Regions from separate parts of the Streptomyces sp. NPDC085900 genome, predicted to be linked through region 2. Evidence: riboswitches for the same ligand, from Rfam matches in the RefSeq annotation. Region 2 holds a riboswitch; each other region holds the start of a gene.

Region 1 (2,194 bases), on a different contig from region 2:
GGAGAAGCTGGGCGTCAACCTGGAGCTGCCCGTGAAGCGGGTTCCCGAGGTGGCCCAGGAGGCCGGGATCACCTTCTGCTTCGCCATCAAGTTCCATCCGGCGCTGCGTCATGTGGGCGCCGCCCGCGGCCAGTTGGGTATCCGCACGGTCTTCAACGCGCTCGGCCCGCTGACCAACCCCGCGAAGGTGCGGGCGCAGGCGGTGGGTGTGGCCGATCCGCGCATGGCGCCGATCGTGGCCGGCGTCTTCGCCGAGCGTGGCAACTCCTCCCTGGTCTTCCGTGGCGACGACGGCCTCGACGAGCTGACGACGACGGCCACCTCGCGCGTCTGGATCGTCCGGGACGGCAAGGTCACCGAGGAGTCCTTCGACCCCCGTGACGTCGGCCTCGACCTGGTGCCGGTGGAGGCGCTGCGGGGCGGGGACCCGTCGTACAACGCGGAGGTCGCCCGGCGGCTCCTGGACGGCGAGACGGGCCCCGTGCGGGACGCCGTCCTGCTGAACTCGGCGGCCGCCCTGGTGGCCCTCGAGCCGACGGAGGCCTCCCTGGCCGACCAGTTGAGGGCCGGCATGGCGAAGGCCGCCGAGTCCATCGACTCCGGTGCGGCCAAGCGGGCGCTGGAGCGCTGGGTGGCGGCCAGCAACGCGTAGGGAGTGCGTCGAGCGCGGTCCCGTCATCCGGACGCGGGTTGCGGGACCGCGATCACTTCACGTACGTTCCTGTACCAGGTCATGAGTGACAGTCATGAGGCCCCGGCCGACTGTCCGGCAACCCTCCGTCCGTGGCGGGGTGCCCCGGGTGAAGACCAGGCCGTAGGCAGCGAGGTCTGCGGCAAGCGCGGATCCCTCACGAGCCGGGGATCCTGGTCGTCGAGGAGTCTTCCGTGAGCAAGCGAATGCGATAGGGCCGCAGAGCCCCGCCTCCGCGCACCCCTTTTCTCTTTCCGGCCCGCACGCGCGCGCCCTTTCACGGGAGTTCCCCATGTCTGTCTCCACCGCTGCCTCCGCCCAGACCGTTTGTGCCCCTCTGCCCGTTCTGGGCAGGGATGTCACCGTCCCGCTCGTCACCGGTGGCGAGGTGACCTACGCGGCGCTCGACTACGCGGCCAGCGCGCCCGCCCTGCAGCGCGTCTGGGACGACGTCGCGGCCTACGCCCCGTACTACGGCAGCGTCCACCGCGGTGCCGGCTACCTCTCCCAGCTGTCCACCGACCTCTTCGAGAACGCCCGCACGACGGTCGCCGAGTTCCTCGACTGCCGCGCGGACGACCAGCTGGTCTTCACCCGCTCGACGACGGACTCCCTCAACCTCCTCGCCCGCGCCCTGCCCGCCGGCTGCCAGGTCTTCGTCTTCGAGACCGAGCACCACGCGAGCCTGCTGCCCTGGCAGGACGCCTCGGTCACCTACCTCGACGCCCCGCGCACCCCGGCACAGGCCGTGGCGACCCTGGAGCGCGCCCTCGCCGAGCGCGACCCCCACGGCCCGGCCCTGGTCTGCGTCACCGGCGCCTCGAACGTCACCGGCGAGCTGTGGCCGGTGCGCGAGCTGGCCTCGGCGGCCCACGCGCACGGCGCCCGGATCGTCCTGGACGCCGCCCAGCTCGCCCCGCACCACCCCGTCTCCGTCCGTGACCTGGACGTCGACTGGGTCGCCTTCTCCGGCCACAAGCTGTACGCCCCCTTCGGGGCCGGGGTCCTGGCCGGCCGCGCCGACTGGCTGCGTGCGGCCGACCCCTACCTCGCGGGCGGCGGCGCCAGCCGCAAGGTCACCCGCCGCGAGGACGGGGGAGTGGACGTGGAGTGGCACGAGAGCGCGGCCCGCCACGAGGCCGGCTCCCCGAACGTCATCGGCGCCTACGCCGTCGCGTCGGCCTGCAAGGCCCTCACGGAGGCCGGCTTCGACACCCTGGTGGCCCGCGAGCGGTACCTGATCGGCAAGGTGCGTGCGGGGCTGGCCGAGGTCCCGCAGGTGAAGGTGCTGTCCCTCTTCGGCGACGACGCCGACCGGGTCGGCGTCATCTCCTTCGTCGTCGAGGGCTGGAACAGCTCCCACTTCGCCGCCGCCCTCTCCGCCGAGTACGGCATCGGCGTCCGCGACGGCCTCTTCTGCGCCCACCCGCTGGTCCGCACCCTGCTCGGCTCCGACCCGCAGACCCAGGGCGAGTGCGGCGCCCCCGAGGCCGCGCCGGGCGA
Region 2 (2,194 bases):
ACCAGCCCCCGCCAGCCCGCGGACGACAAGATCGGCTAGGCGAGCCCGGCCTCACGGAACGAGTCGAGGTTGGGGCGAATGGTCGCGGTCAGCCCCGTGCCCGCCACCGCGTCCAGCGTCTTGAGGCCGTCGCCGGTGTTGAGCACGACCGTGGTCAGGGCCGGGTCCAGCACGCCGTTCTCGATGAGCTTGCGCGTCACGCCCACGGTCACGCCGCCGGCGGTCTCGGCGAAGATGCCCTCGGTGCGGGCCAGCAGCTTGATGGCGTCGACGACCTGCTCGTCGTTCACGTCCTCCACGGCACCGCCCGTGCGGCGCGCGATGTCCAGGACGTACGGCCCGTCGGCCGGGTTGCCGATGGCGAGGGACTTGGCGATGGTGTTCGGCTTCTGCGGCCGGACCACGTCGTGGCCCGCCTTGTAGGCGACTGACACCGGCGAGCAGCCCTCGGCCTGCGCGCCGAAGATCTTGTACGGCCGGTCCTCGACGAGCCCGAGCTTGATCAGCTCCTGCAGCCCCTTGTCGATCTTCGTCAGCTGCGAGCCGGAGGCGATCGGCACGACGATCTGGTCCGGCAGCTTCCAGCCGAGCTGCTCGCAGATCTCGTACGCCAGGGTCTTGGACCCTTCCGCGTAGTAGGGCCGCAGGTTGACGTTGACGAAGCCCCAGCCCTCGCCGGCCGGGTCGCCGATCAGCTCGGAGCAGAAGCGGTTCACGTCGTCGTAGTTGCCCTCGATACCGACGAGCTCGCCGCCGTAGACCGCGGCCATGACGACCTTGCCCTGCTCCAGGTCGTGCGGGATGAACACGCAGGACCGGAAGCCGGCGCGGGCCGCGGCGGCGCCGACGGCACCCGCGAGGTTGCCGGTGGAGGAGCAGGAGAGCGTGGTGAAGCCGAAGGCGCGCGCGGCCTCCAGGGCCTGGGCGACGACGCGGTCCTTGAAGGAGTGCGTCGGGTTGCCGGAGTCGTCCTTCACATACAGTCCGCCGGTGACGCCCAGCTCGCGTGCGAGGTTGTCGGCCTTGACGAGCTTGGTCCAGCCGGGGTTGATGTTCGGCTTGTCCGCCACGTCCGCCGGGACGGGCAGCAGCGGCGCGTAGCGCCAGATGTTCGCGGGTCCCGCCTCGATGCGCTTGCGGAGTTCCTCGGTGTCGTAGGCCGAGAAGTCGTACGCGATCTCGAGCGGGCCGAAACACTCCTCGCAGGCGAAGACCGGGCCGAGCGGCACCCGGTGACCGCACTCGCGGCAGGAAAGCGCCGAGGCGGGGCCGAGGTCCACGGTCGTGGGGTCGGTGGTGCTTGCAACAGTCTGCGCAGCCATGTGAGGCGAGGCCCTTTCTCCTCATCTTCCTCACGACGCATCTCGCCGTGAGACGGATTTGGCACCTTCCCTAGCCGGGAGCCTCGCGGAATGATCAACACTGATCTACGAGACCGGCTGGAGGGTTGCCGGGGCTTCATCGGGCCGTATCCCTCTGCCCCTCTGGATGAGCGGTATGTGGTTGTTGAACTCGTTGAACGCGAGACGACCCCCGACATGCGATGGTCATCAGCGTTGTTCAAGACTGTAACCGAAGGCCAGGACAGTTGAGATAGCCGTCCGAACCGCGAGATGGATCACAATCCGGTCCTTTCGCCGAGAGAACGCAGAGGAGCCGCCTACGTGCTGGAAGAAGTCGAGCGCTGGCTGAGCACCCACTCCTGGTCCGTCACCGACCGCCCGCTGCACCAGATCCTCGCCGCGAAACACCGCACGGGCCAGTCGGTCAGTGTCGTGCTGCCCGCGCTCAACGAGGAGGAGACGGTCGGCGACATCGTCGCGATCATCCGCCACGACCTGATGCAGCAGGTCCCGCTCGTCGACGAGATCGTGGTCGTCGACTCAGGTTCCACCGACCGCACGTCCGAGGTCGCCGCGGCGGCCGGCGCGCGGGTCGTGCACCGCGACGACATCCTGCCCCGCATCCCGACGGTCCCCGGCAAGGGCGAGGTCCTGTGGCGCTCGCTGCTGGTCACGACCGGGGACGTCGTCTGCTTCATCGACGCCGACCTGAAGGAGTTCTCCTCCGACTTCGTCTCCGGGATCGTCGGCCCGCTGCTCACCGACCCCGGGATCGACCTGGTCAAGGGCATGTACGACCGCCCCCTCGGCGGAGCGCAGGGACAGGGCGGCCGGGTCACCGAGCTGATGGC
Region 3 (2,194 bases), on a different contig from region 2:
GCTCGCAGGTCGGTGAGTCCGGTGCGGAGCTTCTGCAGTGGTGTCGGCGGCAGGCTGCGGGTGGCACCGCGGGCGTAGTACCGCTCGACGTAGAACTGGATGACGGAGACGACGCTGGTCAGGATCAGGTACCAGACGGTGACGACCAGCAGCAGCGGCACGATGTCGCCGGGGTAGGTGGAGCCCATGGTCTGCGCGGAGCCGAACAGGTCGAGCAGGGAGACGTAGAAGACCAGTGAGGTGCCCTTGATCAGGCCGATGAGCTGGTTGACGTAGTTCGGGATGATGGAGCGCAGCGCCTGCGGAAAGACGATTCTGCGGAACTGGTAGCCCTTCGGCAGGCCGAGCGCCGCGGCCGCCTCGTGCTGGCCCTGGTCGACGGAGAGGATGCCGCCGCGCACCACCTCGGCCGCGTAGGCGGCCTCGTTGAGGCTGAGGCCGACGACGGCGACGACCATGTCGGTGGCGAGTTTCGACTCGTCGAAGGAGAAGAAGGCCGGCCCGAAGGGAATGCCGACGCTCAACGTCTTGTACAGGGCACTGAAGTTGTAGAGGAATATCAGTACGACGATGAGCGGGATGGAGCGGAACGCCCACACGTAGGTCCAGCTGACCGCGCGCAGGACCGGGCTCTTCGACAGCCGGGCCAGGGCGAGCAGGATGCCGCCGATCAAGCCCAACACCGCACTGTAGGCGGCGACTTCGAGGGTGATGAGGAGGCCGTCGAGGATGGTCGGCCGCAGGAACCAGTAGCTCCAGCGGTCCCACTGGTAGAAGGGGTTGGTCACCAGTCCGTGGACGAACTGGGCGACCAGGATCAGGACGACCGCGGTGGCGATCCAGCGCCCCGGCCGCCGCAACGGCAGCACTCGCTGGGCGGTGAGGGCCTTGGGCGGTTCGGTGGCGGTGGGCGCCTCGGGGAGGGTGACGGTGGCGCCAGGGGGTTCGCTCATGGTGGGCTCCGGCTGGGTGGGCACACCCCGGAGGCGCGGCGGCGTGCGGGGACGCACACGGCGGCGCAGGACCGGGGGTGGGGAGGGCAACGGCACACCGCGCGGGCGGTGTCGGTCAGGGAGTGCGGGGGCTGCGGGGAGGTGTCAGCCCCGACAGCGGGCACGGCCCGGTGCGGTACACAGTGCGCTGTTGACGCGGAGCAGATCGACGGCGCGGTTTGCGACGAGCATGTTCGCGTACGTCCGTACGCAGCCCTGGGAACGGCGTGCGGCCGTTCTGGGAGCTGCGTACATGGCGTCACCGTCACTGTTCCGGCCCTGTGGGCCTCGCGCTTACCGACGTGTCATCGGTCGGGTCGTCACCTGGGGCACCCCACCGCGGTGCGAGGGTTGCCGGTCAGCAAGCCAGGGCTTGTCGCTGACACTCATGACCGTTCTGGGCCGTAGTTAAGACAATGGCCCGAACGTATGTCAACGCCGGTCCACCAGGTGGAACGGCTAACGGGCCGAGTGCGCCGCCCAGTCGAGGATCTGGACGGCCGATCCGGCGGCCTCCAGTCCCCGGCACTGGGCGTGGTGGCGGCGATCGATGCCGTCGAGGTCGAGGTGGACGCCGAAGGCCGGGTGGGCGGTCAGACGGCGGGCGTAGGCCCACAACACCGGGTGGCCGGCGATGCGCTGGACCGCGGCGGCGTCGAGGTGGTGACGGTGCACGGTGTCGAGCCGGACCAGCGCGACCCACAACTCGACGTCGGAGGCGGTGACTTCGTCGCGGATCAGACAGGTGCGGCCGGCGAGCCAGCGGTCGAGGGCGCCGAGGGTCTCCAGCAGCGTGGCCAGTGCCGCGTCACATTCCGCCGCGTCCCCGCCGACCGTCCCGGCCCGCTGCGCCGCCCCTTCGATCCCTTCCACGCACATCCGCTCCACCGCCTCGATCTCCGACTCCGCGCCGCACGGGTAGAGCGAGGGGCCGCCGGTGTCGAAGCGGTCGGCGAGGTCACGCATGATGTCCCGGTCGTGGGTGCTGACGATCCGCCCGGACCAGCCGTCACTGAGCACCGGCGCCGCGGCCGGACCGGGGTAGCGGTGCGCGCTCGCCTCGTACAGCGGGCGCAGGGCCGAGTGGCCGCCCTCGGGACAGTCGGGGACGGCGGGCAGGAGGGTAACCGGACAGACGGCGTCCAGGCCGAGCAGCGTGTGGGCGACGGCGATGCGCAGGCCGTCGGGACATGCGGTCGACA
Region 4 (2,194 bases), on a different contig from region 2:
TCGTGGCGCTCGTGCCCGGTGTCGTCACGGACGACGTGGACGCGGTGCGGGCCAGGTTCACCGAGAACCTCGCGTTCTACGAACAGATCCCGTCCCACGCCCGTGTCATCGAACTGTCGGGCGGCCGGCGGGCCGCCGATCTGGCGGTGATCGGCGACGAGAAGACCGTCGAGGCCGAGGTACGGCGCTACCGCGACGCCGGCGCCACGGAGGTCGTGTTCTCGTCCACCGAGATCGCCGGAGAGGCGGACCGCCGACGCACCTGGCGGCTCCTGGGCGAACCGGCCCGCTGAACAAGCCCGTCGAGCCGGGCGCCCGCCGCCGGCTCGCACCAATTCACCCCCGATCCAGAGGAGATCGCCCATGACCACCGAGGCCACCACGACGGACCTCCATGCCTTCACCGAGACATGGCTGGAGTGGTATCGCGCCCAGGAAGCCCGACTCGCCGACCCGCACGGGTTCCTGGCGGTCACCGGCCTGCACTGGCTCGACGACCGGTCGCAGCGCTTCCCGGACGCGCCCGGCGCCTGGCACACCGGCCCCGAGGGGGTCGTCGTAGACCTGGACGAGGGTCCGGTGCGCGGTGAGCACCACTTCGGTGTGATCCCCGAGCGCGGCGGCGTCAACGCCGTCTGGGGCGACGCCGTGATCGAGGTCGCCCGGCGCGGCGGCCAGGACATCGTGCGCCCCCGGCACCCGGACGCGCCGCTGCGTACGGCCTTCACCGGAACGCCCGCCTACGCCCCCGACCCCCGCTGGGCGGTGACCGGCCGCTACATCCCCTTCGACGCACCGCGGCCGACCACCGTGGGCGCCGCGGTCGAGGGACTGGAGCACGTCTACGACGCTCCGGGCAGGATCGAGTTCGAGCTGGACGGGCGGCAGCTGTCGCTGACCGCGTTCCCGGGCTCGGGCGGGGGCCGGCTGCTGGTGCTGTTCACCGACGCGACCTCCGGCGTCACCACGTACGCGGCCAACCGGGCCCTGAGCGTGGAAGCGCCCGCCGCCGACGGCACGGTCGTCCTGGACTTCAACCGGGCCTCGAACCTGCCGTGCGCGTACACGGACCTGGCCACCTGCCCGCTGCCCCCGGCGGAGAACCGGCTGCCGGTGGCGATCGAGGCCGGGCAGAAGATCCCCCGCGAGCGCGGAGGTTCCTGAGCCGGCCCGGCCATTGACCGACGACAAGATCTCTTCGTACGATCAAGAACGGCATTGAGTGTCAGCGTCAAGCCCTGGCTCGCTGACCGGCAACCCTCCCCCGCGGTGGGGTGCTCCAGGTGAAAGCCCGGCGGGATCACCGACGATCCCGCAAGCGCGTGGCCCCGGTCCGGGGCCGGACAGGTGGAGGACCGATATGCGGCACGGTGGTGACCTCAGCGCCCGTTTCGCCGACGCCACCGTGTTCTCCCGGCTCTCGCGTCGACGCCACATCGACCTCAAGCGCTCGACCAGCTGCCTCTGTCAGGCCTGACGGCCCCTCCAGCCGCCGGTCACGATACGGCATTCGCCGTCGCCGCACCCTTCGCGCCTGATCTCCGGACGTCTTCGATCCCCGTCTGCCTCTGATCCCCGTCTGCACAGCGGCCCCCGGCCGCGGCATCGCGCCGCCCGGGGTCGGCCGCCCGCGCACGGCCACGCCCCGCGCCCGTGCCCGGTGACACGAGTAGGAGAAGCCCTCCGTGACCGCACTTCCCCATGTCAGATCCTCCCGGTGGGCGGCACTGTCCGCCCTCGTGACCACCAGCGTGCTGCTGACCGCCTGCGGCTCCAGCGGCGGCGACTCCGCCGGCGGCAGCGGACGGCCCGCGGCCGGCGGCACCCTGACCTTCGCGGTGAGTTCGGACGCCGGCTGCGTGGATCCGCAGCAGGTCGCCAGCAACGAGACCATCTACTCGGTCCGCCAGATCGTGGACTCCCTGACGGACCAGGACCCCAGGACCGGCAAAATCGTGCCGTGGCTCGCGAAGAGCTGGGACATCAGTTCCGACGCCACCACCTTCACCTTCCATCTCAGGTCCGGCGTCACCTTCAGCGACGGCTCGAAGCTGACCGCGCAGGTGGTCAAGGACAACTTCGACGCGGTACCGAAGCTCGGTGCCCTGGGAACCCTGGCCGAGGGCTACCTGAGCGGCGTCAAGAGCACCACCGTCGTCGACCCGCTGACCGTCAAGGTGACCTTCGCCAAGCC

What was found. Region 2 has a riboswitch for S-adenosylmethionine ahead of thrC (threonine synthase). Riboswitches for the same ligand answer to the same signal wherever they lie in the genome.
Region 1: another riboswitch for S-adenosylmethionine. It lies ahead of ACIGDI_RS34970 (aminotransferase class V-fold PLP-dependent enzyme); the one in region 2 lies ahead of thrC (threonine synthase).
Region 3: another riboswitch for S-adenosylmethionine. It lies ahead of ACIGDI_RS39290 (amino acid ABC transporter permease); the one in region 2 lies ahead of thrC (threonine synthase).
Region 4: another riboswitch for S-adenosylmethionine. It lies ahead of ACIGDI_RS39230 (putative leader peptide); the one in region 2 lies ahead of thrC (threonine synthase).

Annotation. Positions count from the first base shown of each region.
Region 1 covers NZ_JBITSP010000013.1:7,859-10,052, forward strand. Annotated here, with positions in the region: gene trpD (anthranilate phosphoribosyltransferase) at 1-652, shown strand, start outside; SAM riboswitch class IV at 730-846, shown strand; gene ACIGDI_RS34970 (aminotransferase class V-fold PLP-dependent enzyme) at 984-2,194, shown strand, end outside.
Region 2 covers NZ_JBITSP010000007.1:366,579-368,772, forward strand. Annotated here, with positions in the region: gene thrC (threonine synthase) at 36-1,322, opposite strand; SAM riboswitch class I at 1,341-1,495, opposite strand; gene ACIGDI_RS25640 (glucosyl-3-phosphoglycerate synthase) at 1,665-2,194, shown strand, end outside.
Region 3 covers NZ_JBITSP010000016.1:192,784-194,977, reverse strand. Annotated here, with positions in the region: gene ACIGDI_RS39290 (amino acid ABC transporter permease) at 1-953, opposite strand, end outside; SAM riboswitch class IV at 1,278-1,386, opposite strand; gene ACIGDI_RS39285 (glutathione S-transferase C-terminal domain-containing protein) at 1,452-2,194, opposite strand, start outside.
Region 4 covers NZ_JBITSP010000016.1:181,084-183,277, reverse strand. Annotated here, with positions in the region: partial or broken gene ACIGDI_RS39240 (LLM class F420-dependent oxidoreductase) at 1-293, shown strand, start outside; gene ACIGDI_RS39235 (DUF1684 domain-containing protein) at 364-1,164, shown strand; SAM riboswitch class IV at 1,215-1,327, shown strand; gene ACIGDI_RS39230 (putative leader peptide) at 1,361-1,477, shown strand; gene ACIGDI_RS39225 (ABC transporter substrate-binding protein) at 1,686-2,194, shown strand, end outside.